3 regions of the Cyclobacterium sediminis genome follow, and region 3 is predicted to be linked to each of the others. Evidence: riboswitches for the same ligand, from Rfam matches in the RefSeq annotation. Region 3 holds a riboswitch; each other region holds the start of a gene.

Region 1 (5,803 bases), on a different contig from region 3:
AAAAATCGGTTACTCTTTTTTGGTGAGGAACCTTACCACCAAAATACAGCGGGAAGAAATGGCAAAAAAGGCCAAGCTGATTATTGAGAATAGTCCTGCCGTTTTGTTTGAAGTTGAGCCGAATGAAGGCTTCAAAATCTCCTATATTACAGAAAACATTAATCAGTTTGGATACCTTTCAGAAAACCTGGTGGAGGAAGCCCGAAGTTTAAAAGACTTTATTCACCCAGATGATCGTTGCACTTTTGAAAAAGAACTCCTACAGGGAGAAAAGAAGCAATACAGTAGGGAGTATAGGTTTTTAACTGCTGAGGGTAATTATAAATGGGTGGAGGATAAAATTCGTCCCAAATTTGACAACGATGGAAATGTGGTGCTTTTTGAAGGCTTGTTTCATGATGTTACCGATAGAAAAAACGACAGGCTTGAAATTGAAAAAATTCAAGACAGGTACCGGGTGCTTGCGTCCAATATTCCTTATACCAATGTATTTTTAATTGATAAAAATTTAAGGTACTTGGTGGCCGAAGGTCTAAATTTCGACAACTGGGGTTTTGGTAAATCTTATTTTGAAGGAAGGAAAATTTCAGATGTACATACCGTGACGCGCAAAGTGGTAGAGCCACTTGTTACCAATGCGGTGAACAAGAAAAAAACCCTTTCTGATACCCTAAACTACCTTGGGAGAATCTATGAGTTAACGGCCAAACCCATCTTTAAAAATGACCAATTGGAATATATTTTAGGGATTGTAAGGGATATATCAGAAGAGTATGTAGCCAAAAAAGAGCTGAAAAAGAGCGAAATAAAGTACAGAAGCCTGGTAGAAGAGTCTACTGAAATCATATTTTCCATCACTGCACAATTAGAACTTAGTTATGTCTCCCCAAATATCAAGCAGTTTTTAGGCTACGAGACCTATGAATTTACAAGCGGTGACTTTACAGATTACCTTCATCCTGAGGATGCCCAAGTATTGCAGGAGGGGAATGCAAGTTCTATTAATTATTTCGAGGAACACCCTATATTCGAGTTTAGATTAAGGCATAGGCAAGGGCATTACCGGATTTTTAGCTCCAGCGGTAAGGTTATCAGAGATGAGAAGAATGAAATCAGGTATTACACAGGGATCGCCAGAGACATTACAAAATTAAAAGAAACCCAGAATGAGCTATACAAGGCCAAAGAAAAAGCTGAGGCTGCTTTGAATGCAAAGAGTCAATTTTTATCCGTAATGAGCCACGAAATAAGGACACCAATGAATGCGGTGATCGGGCTTTCACATCTTTTGATTGAAGACAAACCTCGAGAGGATCAATTGGAAAATTTGAGAACTTTACAATTTTCTGCAGAAAATCTCCTGGGGTTAATTAATGATATTCTAGACTTTAATAAAATAGATTCCGGAAAACTGATTTTAGAGCGAGTACCTTTTGAGCCCAAGAATTTAATCAATAGGATTATTCATTCTTACAGTTACCAAACCCGAGACAAGGCTTTGGAAATTATTTATGAGCCTGACTTTTCTATTCCCAACACCCTTATTGGGGATCCCGTGCGAATTGCTCAGATTTTGAATAACCTGATTAGTAATGCGATTAAGTTTACAGACAAGGGATTTATTAAAATAATATTAGAACTGGTAGAAAAGGAAGAAGATCATGTAAACTTACGGTTTACAGTAAAAGATTCGGGAATAGGGGTTGCCCCAAGTAAGGTAGATAGTATTTTTGATGCTTTTACCCAGGCAAGTTCAGATACCACCAGGAAATATGGAGGTACGGGTTTAGGTCTGGCTATAGTGAAAAAGCTTACCAAATTATTTGGTACAGACATTCATCTGGAGTCCAAGTTGGGTGAAGGGTCCACTTTTTGGTTTGAAATAAGGTTTCAAGTGCAGGAAGAGTCCATGCGCAAGTCCAAAACAAAGGAAGTGGTAAAAGACGATCACCTTGGAGACAAAAGAATACTGGTGGCTGAAGACAACCTTGTAAACCAAGTTTTATTAAGAAAATACCTATCCAAATGGGGTGTGGGAGAAATAAAATTTGCTGATAATGGAAAGATAGCCTTGGATTGCTTTATCAAAAACGATTTCGATTTGGTACTACTCGATCTGCAAATGCCCGAAATGGATGGTTTTGAAGTGGCAAAAATTATTCGTAAACTTGATCTGGTTGAGAAAAGAAATGTTCCCATTATAGCCCTCACAGCCGCCTCTTTACTGGAAGTGAAGGATGAGCTTGAAGCTTCAGGTATGGACGATTACGTTTCCAAACCATTTACTCCTGAGAATTTATACGGCAAAATAATTAATTATCTCTGATATCATATAGATTTTTATGGTTAAACGGTAACAAGATTCCCCAGCTAAAATTATATCTTTGCATCTTTAATTAGACCTATGAGATGGATTTTATACATACCCCTTTGGTTGGGGATAGCCTTTAATCTACATGCCCAAGGCGATGTTTCTGAACGGTCTACCATTTATGTATTGGCCGGTACCTCGGGAGCAAATATCAGAGAATTCAACGAGATGCTTGCTGACAAAGGCATTTCAAACCTGAGAGGAGGATATACCACCCTGGGAGTAGGTTATCAATACAGATTGTCTGATTTTATATTGGGGTTTGAACTCTATCAAAATACCGGTGCAAATTCCTATTACAGAGATTATGTTATAGACAATAGGAGTACCCGGTTTTACATGAACGTTGGCTATGCGCTTACCCAGGAAAGTAACTTCCATCTTATCCATTATATGTCTTTAGGTGCAGGGTATGTAAATTTTGAAATGCTAAAAGATCAGAGAAATGTTGAAGATTTTAGCGCATTTTTACAGCAACCTGCACAGGGTTTTATTTTGAGGGAACGTAACATCCAAAAGGGTACGCAAAATTTTGGCGGCTTTTTAACTGAAATAGGTTTCCAGTTTGGATATGATTTTAGCCTTCCCGGGCTTGAAGAAACGGTTGGGATTTTGGGAAAGTTTGGCTATTCCTTTAGCCCTTTTGAAGGGGCTTGGGGAATGAACAACGTCACATTCGATAACCTACAAAGCGGAGCCTTTTTTCGGTTGGGCGCAGGTTTGTCAATGCCTGACAAAAACCTGTTTTTTCCTGATGCAGGAATTGGTGCCCATTTTTTTTATGGCTATAACTTTACAAAGCCCGACATGCTAAATGATTACTTGGCCAACAATGGCTTGATGCCTTTTAAAGACCAGCCAAATAATTTTGGCATGAAGATCATTGGAGGAAATCGAAGATGGTTGTATTCATTTGATGTTTTCAATATAGCCAATTCCGGAAGAGCCAGTGAAAATCAAGACCACACCTTAAACAGTGTGAGGTTATACGGTAACTATGGCTATCAGCTTTATAAAATGAGAAACCTTGAGCTTGGGGTGTTGGCAGGCTTGGGATATGGCAATGTACGATATACTCTTTCTAAGGATAACAAGCCGGATTTTCCTGCTTTATTTGAAGAACCGGATTACGATGGCTACTTGAAAAGCAGTGGCTTAATGGCAAAAACCGAGGTGATGGTGGCTTACGCCATCCCGGTCTTTAAAAAGATGTTTAGGGTGGTTTCCTCGGCCCATGCAGGATACGAACAGCCATTGAATAAGTACAAATTTGGGGATTTGAATATGAGCAGTTATATGGCCGGACCCTATTTTCAAATTGGTCTTGGAATTAGGCCCTAAAGGTTCCATCCTCCTGCTTGAGATTTTAAGTTTGATGGGAGGGAAGTACATTATATTTGAGCAGTTTATATTAAAGAATAGTAGGAGTACATCCAAAATTTATTTGTTTCAAAAAGTCATGAGGCAAATTTGATTTCAGAAATTATAGTTATTGATTTCTCCTATTTGTTCAATTTATCTGGTTGGATGCATTTGTTAAACCCTATATCTCTATAGGTTATTAAAGATTTTCACAAAAAAAAGAACTTATTTACTGAATTCATGTTACTTTTGAATCGCTTATCGAGAAAGACTGAGGGTAGGGCCCTATGATGTCTTAGCAACCTGAGTTGACAAGGTGCTAATTCCCGTTCCGGAAATGCCGGATAAAGATGAGCCGCAAAAGTTAGAAATATGCTCTAGTTTTACATCGGTTCATGCTCGTATAAGCTTTTTTATTTTAATATACGATTCACATGGCAAACAGAACCAACTTATTACTTCAACAATTACAAAAGCGCATTTTGATATTGGATGGTGCTATGGGTACCATGATTCAAAGGTATGGGCTTAAGGAGGAGGATTTTAGAAATCAAGAGCTTGCCACTGTCAAAAAATCATTAAAAGGTAACAATGACTTGCTATCTTTGACACGGCCGGACATCATCAAAGCTATACATAAGGCCTATTTTGAAGCGGGTGCAGACATTGTTGAAACCAATACTTTTAGCAGTACCACCATTGCCCAAGAAGACTATGGACTTGCTGAACTGGCTTATCAACTCAATTTTGAGTCTGCCAAGATCGCCCGAGAGGTGGCAGACGAATTCTCTGCCAACGAACCCGACAAACCAAGATTTGTCGCTGGAGCGATTGGGCCAACCAACAGAACTGCCTCCCTTTCTCCGGATGTAAATGACCCGGGATTTCGAGCTGTAAGCTTTGACCAATTGGTAAGTGCATACGCTGAGCAGGTAGAAGGCCTATTGGATGGAGGTGTAGACACTTTATTGGTAGAAACAGTATTTGATACCTTAAACGCTAAAGCAGCTATCTTTGCCATTCAGGAAGTTTATGAAAAGCGAGGATTACCTTTGGAACCTTCCGAAGGAGGCATTCCCATAATGGTCTCGGGAACCATCACTGATGCTTCGGGAAGAACCCTCTCAGGACAAACCACCGAGGCATTCTTAATATCTATCGCTCATGTTCCTTTACTAAGTGTAGGCTTAAATTGTGCTTTGGGCGCAGCAGAGCTTAGACCCTATCTAAAGGTCTTGTCAGACAAATCACCTTTCCATGTAAGTGTTTACCCCAATGCAGGTCTTCCCAATGAGTTTGGAGAATACGATCAGGGTCCGGAAGAAATGGATAAAGAAGTAAACCTGTTTTTAAAAGAAGGCTGGGTCAATATAGTAGGCGGTTGTTGCGGAACAACCCCGGAACATATTGCTGCTTTGGCAGCTTCTGCGAGTAAATACCCACCCAGAAATCAGCACGTTTTAACGGAAGAAGATTAATTTAATGAGTAAACCTACTAAAATATCCACCTTGCAATTATCAGGGTTAGAGCCACTGATTTTTAATGAATCCTTAAATTTTGTGAATATTGGTGAGCGTACCAATGTCACAGGCTCTAAGAAGTTTGCAAGATTAGTATTGAATGACAACTATGATGAAGCCCTGGAAGTAGCTTTGGACCAAGTGCGAGGAGGGGCACAAATTCTGGATGTCTGCATGGATGAGGCCATGCTTGATGGAGAAGCAGCCATGGTTAAATTCCTGAATCTGGTGGCATCCGAACCCGAAATAAGCAGGATACCCGTGATGGTCGACAGTTCCAAATGGAAAATTATTTTGGCTGGACTTAAATGTATTCAAGGCAAAGGAATTGTCAACTCCATCAGTCTGAAAAATGGGGAGGAAGAATTTTTGTTTCAAGCCAAAACCATTAAAAAGTTTGGTGCGGCTGTGGTAGTCATGGCCTTTGATGAAAAAGGGCAAGCAGACACCTACCAAAGACGTATCGATATTTGTAAAAGATCCTACGACTTGCTCACGGATAAAATAAACTTTAATCCACAAGACATTATTTTCGACCCAAATATATTT
Region 2 (5,803 bases), on a different contig from region 3:
AGGTTCCTCCCCTCTCGCATGACCATTTAAATGCCATTTGCCAATATAGCCTGTCTGGTAGCCTGCTTCTTTATAAATCTTTGCAATCGTGGCGGCTTCTGTTGGAAAAGGTTTGTCATTGTAAAAAACTCCATGGGTCAATGGATACTGACCTGAAATAAAACTCCCTCGCCAAGGTGCACATACAGCCATCACTGTAACAGCATTATGAAAAACAGTGCTTTCATTGGCTAAACTATCCAAGTTAGGCGTAATAACATCCTTATTCCCAAGAAATCCCACAGACTGCGCCCGCCATTGATCGGCTAAAACAAAAACAATATTCGGTGGGGATGAAGCTTCCTTGGCACTCAACTGTTCCGCTTCTTTTGGTTTACATGAAAAATTCAAAATAAAAAGGCAACCTAAAAGGAATAGGGTGAAAGATCTCATTACGTTAAGATTTGGGTATAAATTGAAATTTGATGAAAATTACACTAAATTAAATAAGCTACCCAAATAAAATGAGCATTTTACGTATAAGTTAAACATTTGAACTATTGGTAATTCAGGGCTTCATTTCCCTTGCAGCAGTCCCAAATCAAAATTTTTCTGAGCAACTTTCCTTTCTGGTTCAATTTCATCAAATACATCTTTTCTCAAATCGCTTTGACTTTTCTTTTTATGCCATTGTTCATCCGCATACAAAATAACCCCCGCCTCATGAGTATCAAGCAAGTGGTCATAAGCTCCTCTTTTCGCCAGCAGTTTCACAAGAATAGGGGCCATTTCTATCATGACAAACAGAAGCATTATCATTAAGTTAGCCCAATAAACAGCATTGTTTGCATTGGTAAGGCTATCTAAGGCATGTATACGTGCAGCCAGCCCATTATTGGATACCACTGAAAGCATTTGATGGTCCAATTCTAATTTCATTTGATCATTAAGTTGATCTATTTCCAACAGAATCGCTTGAATTTTCTCTCTGTTTAAAGCTTGAGTTTGCAACAAGTCCTGCTGGGCCTGATCCAATTGTTCTTCCTTTTTTTCAGCATTAATGCCAATACCGGCTCTGCCGGTGGTTCCATCCGTCTTTACACCAAATCGTTCATTGTCATATTCAAGCTGTTTCTCGTTTCTGTAGTTCTCCTTACTTTTAATTTCAGCATTTAATCCATCAATTTGACCTTGCAGTTGTTGAATTTCAGGGTAACCGGCTTTAATTTGATTCTTACTTTCTTGTATTGTTTCCAAACGTTGCCGATCTAATTCCCGGTTGATCTCTTTTTCAAATATCTTCAACTCCAAAGGTTTGGCAATTACCAAGGCTATCAGTATTGCCAATATTAATCTAGGGATAGCTTGTTTAAATTCCAGACTGAATTTTTCCCGCTTTTTGAGGGTGGAAACTATGTACCTATCCAGATTAAAAATCATCAACATCCACAAAATTCCAACCGCCAAAACAGGCCATATACTATCGAAAACAGTAAATAAAGCATAACCTACAGACAAGCCTGCAAACACAGCAGTAAACAAGACTGTTCCTCCTATACCAATAAATTGATGAATAGATCCCGGGCAGCGCTTAACCAATGGAAGGTATGCCCCAGAGCAAAATATTAGGAAGCGTTCTATTTTATTCATAGAGAAGAGTGCTTGTGTGGTTTTTTACCAGAAATACTATTCAAGTAGACTGCCAAAAAACATGATTTTATTTGAAATGTCGATAAAATTGAGACACAACTTATAACATCCTAATTTACAGCACATTAATCTATAAAATATAAGCTTTTTTCCACAAGTTATTTGTAGTCTTGCAGATAAATTATAGCTATTGATGGAGCAGAATAAAAAACTGTCCGCTTTGTTTGTCCGGTATCGTGACAATCAAATAATAAAATGATTTTAAAATCCACATAATTCAAGTATTTTAGACAATAAAATCTATAATCCAATATGAAAAATAATAATTTCGCTTTCTTAGCAGTTTTACTTTTTATTTCTACAACAGTTTTCGCCCAAGACCCTACTAGATTTAAAGGACAGGTGGAGAAGATCCACCAGGATAATCCTATTCAAGAAAATTTGAATGGTATCGTTTTTACGGGTAGTTCTACCATAAGAATGTGGAAAAGCCTGCAAGAAGACTTTCCGCAACACAATGTGATCAATGGAGGTTTTGGTGGTTCTCAGGCTAGTGATTTGCTATACTATATAGATGAACTTATACTGGAATATAAACCTTCTAAGGTTTTTATTTATGAAGGAGACAATGACATTTCATCAGGAAAGTCCGTTGAAGAAATTTTAATGACATTTAATCTGATTACAAGCAAAATACACGAAGCCTTGCCTGATACAGAAATCATTATCATAAGTCCTAAACCAAGTGTTGCTCGATGGAAGCTTGCGGATCAGTACCTGGAGCTGAATAAAAAGCTAAAAAAATTCACAAAGAGTGAAAAATACATGAAATATGCTGATTTATGGAAGCCTATGCTTAACAAAGACAAAGAGCCTATGGATGATATCTTTATTAAAGACAACCTTCACATGAATGAAAAAGGTTATGCTATATGGGCTAAAACCATTGAAAAATATTTATAAATAAGCTTTTCATATAAATGTAATACTGGAATAGCTGACTTATTCAGGTGTGTATACATTGAAATTTATTTTCCCTTTCCATTGAATTACCAGAGGATTCATCGGAAAGGGGATTATTTTTTACCACAGGTAAAACTTAGGCCCAAAGAACAAGCCTAAGCTAAAAAGTTAACCCCTATAAAAACGGGAGGGAATTTGGAAAATCGAATTACCCTTGTTTTCTTTGCAGTAAATTCAGGAAACTGATTTATAAAGAAGAGGCGAGAGATCAGGCTCTGTGAACCTCTGGCAACCTTCCAAACCAAGGAAAGGTGCCAATACCTGCCCAATATAGGGAACGATAAATTAGACTATATGACATTACACACAATCTCCACCATTACTTTTCTCGACTTATTTTGCTGTTCTTCAATTTTACTGGAGAAGGGTAAAAATCCATGTACCCACCTTTAGACAATTTTCTTTTATGAATTATAAAAATTTTGAAACCCAAGCTGTAAGGATTGCTAAATCCTCCTCAGATCAGAGAGAACATTCCGCACCTCTGTACCTAAGTTCTAGTTTTGTTTTTGACTCAGCAGAACAAGCCAGACAAATGTTTGCAGACGAAATTGAGGGAAATATTTATTCAAGGTATGCCAACCCCAACACCAGTGACTTGATAGAAAAAGTCTGTGCCGCAGAAGGCACTGAAAGTGGCATTACCACTGCCTCAGGGATGGCTGCAATGTTTGGAAGCATGGCTTCTTTACTAAGACAAGGTGACCATGTATTGGCTTCAAGATCATTGTTTGGTTCCACGCATCAACTGCTAACACGCGTATTTCCAAAATGGGGCATTTCACATACCTATGGAGACATTTCAGCTATCGACAGGTGGGAAGAACTGGTACAACCCAACACCAGAATGTTGTTTATAGAGACTCCATCTAACCCGGGCTTAGAGATAATAGACTTGGAATACATAGCCAATTTTGCCAATGCGCATAATTTGGTATTAGTGGTAGACAATTGTTTTGCTACCCCTTATTTGCAACAACCTGCAAAATGGGGAGCACATATAGTCACCCATAGCGCCACCAAATTTATAGATGGACAAGGAAGGGTCTTGGGGGGACTTATTTTAGGCAAGAAGGAATTGATCGATGAGGTTCAATTTTTTATGCGCCATACAGGACCATCATTGTCCCCATTCAATGCATGGATTTTAGCCAAAAGCATGGAGACTTTGGCAGTGAGAATGGACAGGCATTGCGAAAATGCCTTGAAAATTGCTCAGTATTTTGAAGGAAACAAAGAGGTGGAAGTAGTGAAATATCCATTCTTGGCTTCTCATCCTCAGTTTCATTTAGCAAAAAAACAAATGAAACATGGTGGAGGCATTATCACCCTGACTTTAAAGGGAGGGTTAAACCGAGCAAAAAAGTTTATTGACCAGTTGCAAATGATATCTGTTACTGCAAATCTAGGAGACACCCGCAGTATCATTACACATCCCGCTTCTACTACTCATAGCAAGCTTTCGGAGGAAGAAAGGGCAAATGTAGGAATATTGAATGGGCTGGTAAGGTTATCTGTAGGTTTGGAACATGTAGATGACATTATCTTGGACATTGAGAGGGCTTTAGAACAGTCTAAATAAAAAAATGGCATGATTACAAATGTTGGTGTTTGTAATCATGCCATTTGTCAAGGATTTATTATATCAATTATTCTTTCCCATCACCTGCAGCTTCTGAAATTTTCACCTCTTTTTCATTTTCCAATTGGGTGCTAACAACATAATATGGCCCGGTGATTACTTCCTGGTCTTCTACAAGTCCTTCTAAAATCTCAATGTTTTCAAAATCAGAAATACCGGTTTTTACTTCTTGTATCTGAGCTTTATCCCCGTTTTTCAAGAACACCAACTCTTTCATATTGCCTTTGCCTTCACCTTCTTCTATGGTCTGCCCTGCCCTTACAGTAACGGCAGCAAGAGGAATGGCCAATACCCCTACTTTTTTGTCTGTTATGATCTCAACACTGGCCGTCATTCCCGGACGGAACGGGAAAGGGTTTTCGTTTGAGACCAAATCTTTATAAGAATCGTTTAAAATTCGAATCCTAACTTCAAACTCGGTAACGGCATCCGTGCTTACTTTTTCGTTGGCTGAATTGGCAATGGCAGTTACTACCCCTGTAAATTTCTTACCTGTAGAAGCGTAGGAATCCACTTCTATCAGGGTGGTATCATTCATACTGATTCTCACAATGTCGTTTTCATTAACGTTTACTCTTACTTCCATTTTAGATAAATCCGCAATGCGAAGCATCTCCGTACCGGCCATTTGGGCAGTTCCTACCACACGCTCTCCCTTTTCAACCAACAAGTTGGAGACAATCCCATCAGTGGGGGAGTAAACATTCGTTAATCTTAAATTTTCTCCTGCTTCATCTACTGAAGCTTTGGCACTTTTGACTATAAATTCCGAAGCGATGACAGACTGCTTGGCTGCCTCAAGATCATTCTCAGCTGTAAGAAACTCTGCTTTGATTTGTTCAAAATCAGCATCTGAAATCACCTTGTCTTCATAAAGAGTTAAATTCCGCTCATAATTCAACTTAGATTGGTTGAATTGTGCTTCAGAGCGTTTCAAGCTAGCTTTTGACTGTGCTAAATTGGCCATTTGCTGGTTTAAATTGGCTTGAGCTCGATCTAATGCAGAGATAAAATTGTCAGGCCTGATTTTGACCAATAAATCGCCCAATTTCACTGAGTCTCCTTCATTGACATTCAATTCAATAATTTCACCGGCAACATCAGGACTCATTTTCACCTCTGTTTCGGGTTGTACTATTCCGGATGCACTCACTTTCTCCACAATGTCTTTTTTGCCAGCCTTACCGATCTGAACTTCTAAAGGCTTCTCTCCTCCTACCCAACCAGCTTGTTTTCCTACTATCATTCCTATTACCAAGAATGCCAATACTCCTAGTAATATGTATATTATCTTATTAGATTTTTTCTTTGCCATTATTTTGATCTATTAGAGGGTAAGGGGATTTCCTAAATAAAAATCCAAAACTTTAACACTAAACACATATTGATATTTTGCCGTAACCAGATCTGCTTCTGCATTGAATAAATTGTTTTGTGCAACCTGAAAGTCAACAGCATTGATAGCACCCACTTCAAATCGCTGCTTGGCCATCCTAAAAGACTCGCCCA
Region 3 (5,803 bases):
CAACGCATCCCCTTCTTTGTGGTCAGCATCAACATAGGCTATTTTATAAGTTGAAGCCAATTGTTCGATTGCCATATGAGCTAATTTTTGGATGTTCCCGCAAGAAGTTCCTAAGAAGCCCAATTCAATTCGGCCATAATCCCCCATATCAGGCTTGGCCAAATGTACATGTTTTTGGTGTTTATCTTTTGAAGTCACTTTTACCTCCAGTTTTTTCTTCCAGTTTCAGTTCCTTAATTAAAATATCATGAGAAAAACCTTTGCACATATCATAGATGGTCAAAGCCGCTACAGAAGCGCCTGTCATGGCCTCCATTTCTACCCCGGTTTTCCCTGTGACCCGTGTACTGCAAGTAATTAAAATCTCCTCCTCCCCTATGGCCTCAATGGATACCTTACAATCATCCATGCCTAATGGATGGCAAAGCGGAATAAGTTCAGCTGTTTTTTTTGCTCCCATTGTGCCTGCAATTATCGCCGTTTGAAAAACCGGACCTTTCTTAGTTATCAATTCTGATTCATTATTAAGCGAACGCATGATTTCTTTTCCAAGTACCACCCTGCAGGAAGCTTTGGCAAAGCGCCGGGTAATTTTTTTTTCTCCTACATCCACCATCGCAGGATTTCCGGTAGTTTTGTCCAGGTGGGTAAAGTCTTTCTTTGTCATTTTAATAAATTAAAAATTATATAGAACGCAAATCTTCTATTACTTCACGGATGTATTCAATGGCAAATGCTACATCAGCCGCAGTAGTAAACCGGCCTAGTGAAAGACGTAAGGTGGCCATGGCCGAGCTTTGGTCCAAACCCATGGCGGTCAACACGTGAGAGGGTTTATCAGAGATGCTACTACAAGCAGCCCCGGAACTTACCGCCAATTTTTTATTTACCCTTATCAGCAAGGATTTGCCTGAGACCTGATTGAAAGAAACATTGCATACATGAGGAAGTCGATGGCTTCCTCCGTTTAGTTGGCAACCCTGAATTTGTAGTAAACCATTCTCTAATCCTTTCCTTAAATTAAAAAGCCTGCGGCTTTCCTCCTGCAAATCTTCTAGGCAGCGCTCAGCGGCTTTACCTAATCCTACAATTCCGGGCACATTTAGGGTTCCACTCCTACGGCCTCTTTCATGGCCGCCGCCCGTTATCTGGGCTTTTAATTTAATTTTAGGTAGCCCTTTCCTTATAAATAATGCTCCTACACCTTTTGGTGCATACATTTTATGACCTGAAAGTGCCAATCCATCCACTCCCAAACCCCTAACATCAACAGGGACCTTTCCAACGGTTTGTACTGCATCCGTTAAAAAGAGCGCCCCATGAGCTTTCGTTAGCGCTGCCATTTCTTTGATAGGGTGTAACTTTCCTGTTTCATTATTGGCCATCATGGCAACCACCATCAAGGTATTTTCTCTAAAACTTGACTTTAATTGGTCTAGAGAGATTTCCCCCTCAGCCCCTACAGGTAAACAGGTCAATTCAAATCCCTGGTCTGCCAAACTTTCCATCGTATCAAGTACAGCCTTGTGTTCTGTGGCGATGGTAATCAGGTGATTTTTTCCGGGGTCCGCCATCTGAGCCATGCCCTTTATTCCAAGGTTTAATGCTTCAGTGGCTCCACTCGTAAATATGATTTCATTTGCCTCTGCTCCAATTAATGTTGCCACTTGCTCTCTGGCAGTTTCCACGGCCTCTTCTGCCAACCAGCCATAAGGATGGTGGGTACTTGACGCATTGCCAAAAGTAGAGGTAAAGTAGGGTACTATGGCCTCTACCACCTCCGGAAAGCAAGGTGTGCTTGCATTGTAATCAAAATAAATGGGTAAATCCATCTACGAGGCTTTAATATACAGACTATTGTGCCAATTCTTCTGCCATTTTAATGGCTTGATAAGCATTTACAATCCCACCGGTTTGGCTCAAATCTCCAAAACCCACCAATTCTTCTTTTCCCGGTTGATGTACTTTGTCATCACCAACCTTATAAACAGAGCTTGTAAGAATTTTACGTACTTCTTTTGGTTTGAGGTCCGGATAGTAAGCAAGCAAAAGAGCTGCTACACCGGCCACTGTTGGGGCTGCCATGCTTGTACCACTATTGTTTTCATAACCTGAATCAGGAATGGTAGAATAAATATCTACCCCCGGTGCAAATAAGTCTACTCCTTCTTTACTAAAATTTGAAAAATCCGCTGCAAGATTTTCATCCTCTCTAGGTCCTGAAGCCCCTACTTCTATCCAAGCATCAGACACTCCTCTTTTGGCAAACCACCTGTTAGGGAAGTTATTTCCAGGAGTGACTTCCTTTGAGCTATTTCCTGCTGCGTGAATCAATAATACACCTTTCCTCTCTGCGTACTTGACTGCCTTGTCCACATATTTTTTACCGGGAGAATAAGATTTACCAAAGCTCATATTAATGACGTTTGCACCATTGTCTACCGCATATCTAATAGAGTTGGCAATATCCTTATCCCTTTCATCTCCATTCGGCACCGCCCTTATAGCCATGATCAATACATGGTCTGCTATCCCCTCAATTCCTAAATCATTTCCTCTGTTGGCTGCAATGATACCGGCAACATGAGTTCCATGGGAAGGATCAGGACCTGTTGGGTCATTGTTTCCATAATACTTTTCCTTGTAGTTATCCGGGTCATCCCCAACAATTCCTCTAGGATCAAAGTCTGTATTGTAAGCATACTTAGCCTGCACTTCAAAATGCTTGACGGCTTTACCCAATTCTGCAAGGATGGTATTAATACTTGCGTCTTCAAGCCTTATCATGCCAAACATTTGATTAAGCATGTCAATGGCCGCAGTAATTTTTTCATCATCTGACTCAAAATTTGCCAAGTCCTCAAGACTAAAATCTGTTACTTCAAATTCTTCCTTCACCAAATCTGCCATGTTTGAGAAACCTTCCATCATGTTATTGTACATGTTGTAATTTGATGCTGCTTTATCTTTGGCCTCTTCAAAGTTTTTACTGACTTTTTCCCAATATTCAAACTCATCCCTGTTCTTTCGCTTCACATCTTCCTTATCCAAGTCTCCGTAAATGGCCTTTAACCTTACGTATTCTCTAGTCAATTCATGAGAATCATTGTCTACCTGCGAACCATCGGCTCCTCCAATAAAATTCCAGCCATGTACATCATCTACATAGCCGTTATTATCATCATCAATACCATTTCCGGCAATTTCATCCTCATTGATCCATATTTTACCCTGAAGATCTTCATGATCTATGTCGATTCCGGAATCAATAACCGCTACCACGATTGTAGTTTTTGGAGATTTCCCCTGTAGTAATTTTTCATAGGCTTTTTCTGTACCGGTACCCATAATCCCATCATCTATAGGATCCAGTAAAAACCAGTTATCAGGCGTTTTAAGGCTATCTTTTAAATAGACCTCACCTGAAAATGCATAAATAGACCCATAACCACTGAGAAAAATTCCCAGTAAAAATGCACAAAAACACGTTTTGAAATTTCTTTCCATAGAATTTGAAATGTATATATAAATTTAAAAGGCATGCTTTACGATCACCCGCTCTAAAAACCAAGAATGTAAGGTACCAAAGATTAAGTTTGTTACAAATTTCAAAAACTTTTACGGTAAGATTATCCTTTTGTTGGTTTATTTTGAAGCTGGACATTAAAACCTGCCCATTTACTTGACAATACATGCAACGAAATAAACCTAGAACCGTTTGTTAAAAAACTTTAAAACAAGTCAGATAACAGAGTTAAAATTATTATCAACTTCTTATTATTTATTTGAATAAATGGAAGGAAGCATTTCCAACACATTGAGTCATTTGATAAATTGTTTTTCTTTTAAATAATAGTACGGTAGTAAAAGCACTGCTAATTCACTGATTATTTGACTTGTTTGCATTTAAAAAGAAAAAATCATTGACAACTATTGGAAAATTTGACAATGTGGCTTTATTTTGTACAATCCTTTTACTTTTTCTGAAGTAGTTAGGATTTATATAGAAGAGGCAAGAGACAGGCTCGTTGACCCTCTGGCAACCTGGAAAATCCAAGGTGCCAATTCCTGCCAGATGAAATTGGTTACATCTGGGAATATAAATTCAAAACTTATATATGAGCTCCATACACCATTCAATAAAGGATAGAAACCCCAGAAGCTTTCAACAGACATTTTATTTCTATTTTAATAGAAATACTAATCGGCACAATGGTGTTTGGTGTATACTGGCATTTCTTCATGATAAACTTAATCAGAATTGATAACAAACCTAAAACATAAAAAACATGTCTAAAAATTATCGTTTCGAAACATTGCAAGTCCACGGTGGACAAGAAGCAGACCCATCTACCAATTCTAGAGCTGTTCCTATTTATCAAACCACCTCTTATGTATTCAATTCTGCAGAACATGGTGCCAATTTATTTGCCTTAAAAGAATTTGGAAACATCTATACCAGGATAATGAACCCAACCTCAGATGTATTTGAGAAAAGGGTGGCAGCATTAGAAGGTGGTGTTGCAGCAGTGGCTACAGCTTCTGGCCAAGCCGCACAATTTTTAGCTTTAAACAACTTCCTAAGCGTAGGCGATAACTTTGTTACCTCTCCATTTCTTTATGGCGGATCTTACAATCAATTTAAGGTTTCTTTTAAAAGAATAGGTATTGAAGCCAGATTTGCTAAATCCGACAAGGCAGATGATCTGGCTGCAGAAATCAATGATAAAACCAAAGCCATCTATGTGGAGACAATTGGAAACCCTGAATTCAACGTTCCGGATTTTGAAGCAATTGCTGCATTGGCTAAAAAACATGATATTCCTTTAGTAGTTGACAATACCTTTGGTGCCGGAGGATATCTATGTCAGCCCATCAAGCATGGTGCTAATATTGTAACCTCTTCTGCAACCAAATGGATAGGTGGCCATGGTACTTCTATTGGTGGCATAATCGTAGATGGAGGAAATTACAATTGGGGTAATGGTAAATTTCCACAATTCTCTGAACCTTCTGAAGGATACCATGGACTTAATTTCTGGGAAACTTTTGGCGATAATAATCCCTTAGGCATGCCAAATATTGCCTTCGCTATCCGAGTAAGGGTAGAAGGTCTAAGAGATTTTGGTCCTGCCATCAGTCCATTCAACTCTTTCCAACTGCTTCAGGGATTAGAAACCCTTTCTCTTCGTGTTCAAAGAACTGTAGATAATGCCTTGGAATTGGCGAAATGGTTGGAAGCACACCCTAAAGTGAAATCAGTTAATTACCCGGGCTTAACTAATAGCCCTTATCACGAAACGGCGAAAAAATACCTTACGAATGGATTTGGGGGAGTCTTAAGCTTTGAAATTGTAGGGGAAAAAGAAACAGCTTCCAATTTTATTAATAATCTGGAATTAATCTCACATGTGGCCAATGTAGGTGATGCCAAAACTTTGATCATTCAACCTTCAGCCACTACTCATCAGCAACTTTCTGATGACGCCCAATTAGCCGCCGGGGTAACGCCAACATTGTTAAGACTTTCTTCAGGTATAGAACACATTGAAGATGTGAAAGCCGACCTATCGGCCGCTTTCGACAAAATTTAAAATTATTAAAATGAACCTTCAATCGCCGCATTTGACTATTGAAATGACCCAGGAGATTTTCTATTGCCAGGAAGCATTACTTTTGGAGTCCGGAGAATCAATTCCGGAGTTTCAATTGAGTTTTACGACCCAAGGCCAATTAAACGCAAACAAAGACAATGTTATTTGGGTCCTGCATGCCTTAACCGGTGATGCCAACCCTCATGAAT

The links. Region 3 has a riboswitch for S-adenosylmethionine ahead of ACYVHJ_RS22595 (O-acetylhomoserine aminocarboxypropyltransferase/cysteine synthase family protein). Riboswitches for the same ligand answer to the same signal wherever they lie in the genome.
Region 1: linked by a shared signal. The riboswitch ahead of ACYVHJ_RS01000 (homocysteine S-methyltransferase family protein) and the one ahead of ACYVHJ_RS22595 (O-acetylhomoserine aminocarboxypropyltransferase/cysteine synthase family protein) in region 3 are both predicted to bind S-adenosylmethionine.
Region 2: linked by a shared signal. The riboswitch ahead of ACYVHJ_RS17370 (trans-sulfuration enzyme family protein) and the one ahead of ACYVHJ_RS22595 (O-acetylhomoserine aminocarboxypropyltransferase/cysteine synthase family protein) in region 3 are both predicted to bind S-adenosylmethionine.

The regions. Positions count from the first base shown of each region.
Region 1 covers NZ_BAAGVC010000002.1:91,866-97,668, forward strand. Annotated here, with positions in the region: gene ACYVHJ_RS00990 (PAS domain S-box protein) at 1-2,326, shown strand, start outside; gene ACYVHJ_RS00995 (hypothetical protein) at 2,405-3,712, shown strand; SAM riboswitch class I at 3,989-4,090, shown strand; gene ACYVHJ_RS01000 (homocysteine S-methyltransferase family protein) at 4,168-5,211, shown strand; gene metH (methionine synthase) at 5,216-5,803, shown strand, end outside.
Region 2 covers NZ_BAAGVC010000021.1:19,750-25,552, forward strand. Annotated here, with positions in the region: gene ACYVHJ_RS17355 (sulfatase family protein) at 1-432, opposite strand, end outside; gene ACYVHJ_RS17360 (DUF4407 domain-containing protein) at 556-1,629, opposite strand; gene ACYVHJ_RS17365 (SGNH/GDSL hydrolase family protein) at 1,942-2,592, shown strand; SAM riboswitch class I at 2,837-2,939, shown strand; gene ACYVHJ_RS17370 (trans-sulfuration enzyme family protein) at 3,059-4,234, shown strand; gene ACYVHJ_RS17375 (efflux RND transporter periplasmic adaptor subunit) at 4,302-5,609, opposite strand; gene ACYVHJ_RS17380 (TolC family protein) at 5,622-5,803, opposite strand, start outside.
Region 3 covers NZ_BAAGVC010000044.1:110,748-116,550, reverse strand. Annotated here, with positions in the region: gene ACYVHJ_RS22615 (NTP transferase domain-containing protein) at 1-198, opposite strand, end outside; gene moaC (cyclic pyranopterin monophosphate synthase) at 182-667, opposite strand; gene ACYVHJ_RS22605 (cysteine desulfurase family protein) at 684-1,832, opposite strand; gene ACYVHJ_RS22600 (S8 family peptidase) at 1,855-3,507, opposite strand; SAM riboswitch class I at 3,997-4,106, shown strand; gene ACYVHJ_RS22595 (O-acetylhomoserine aminocarboxypropyltransferase/cysteine synthase family protein) at 4,290-5,594, shown strand; gene ACYVHJ_RS22590 (homoserine O-acetyltransferase family protein) at 5,605-5,803, shown strand, end outside.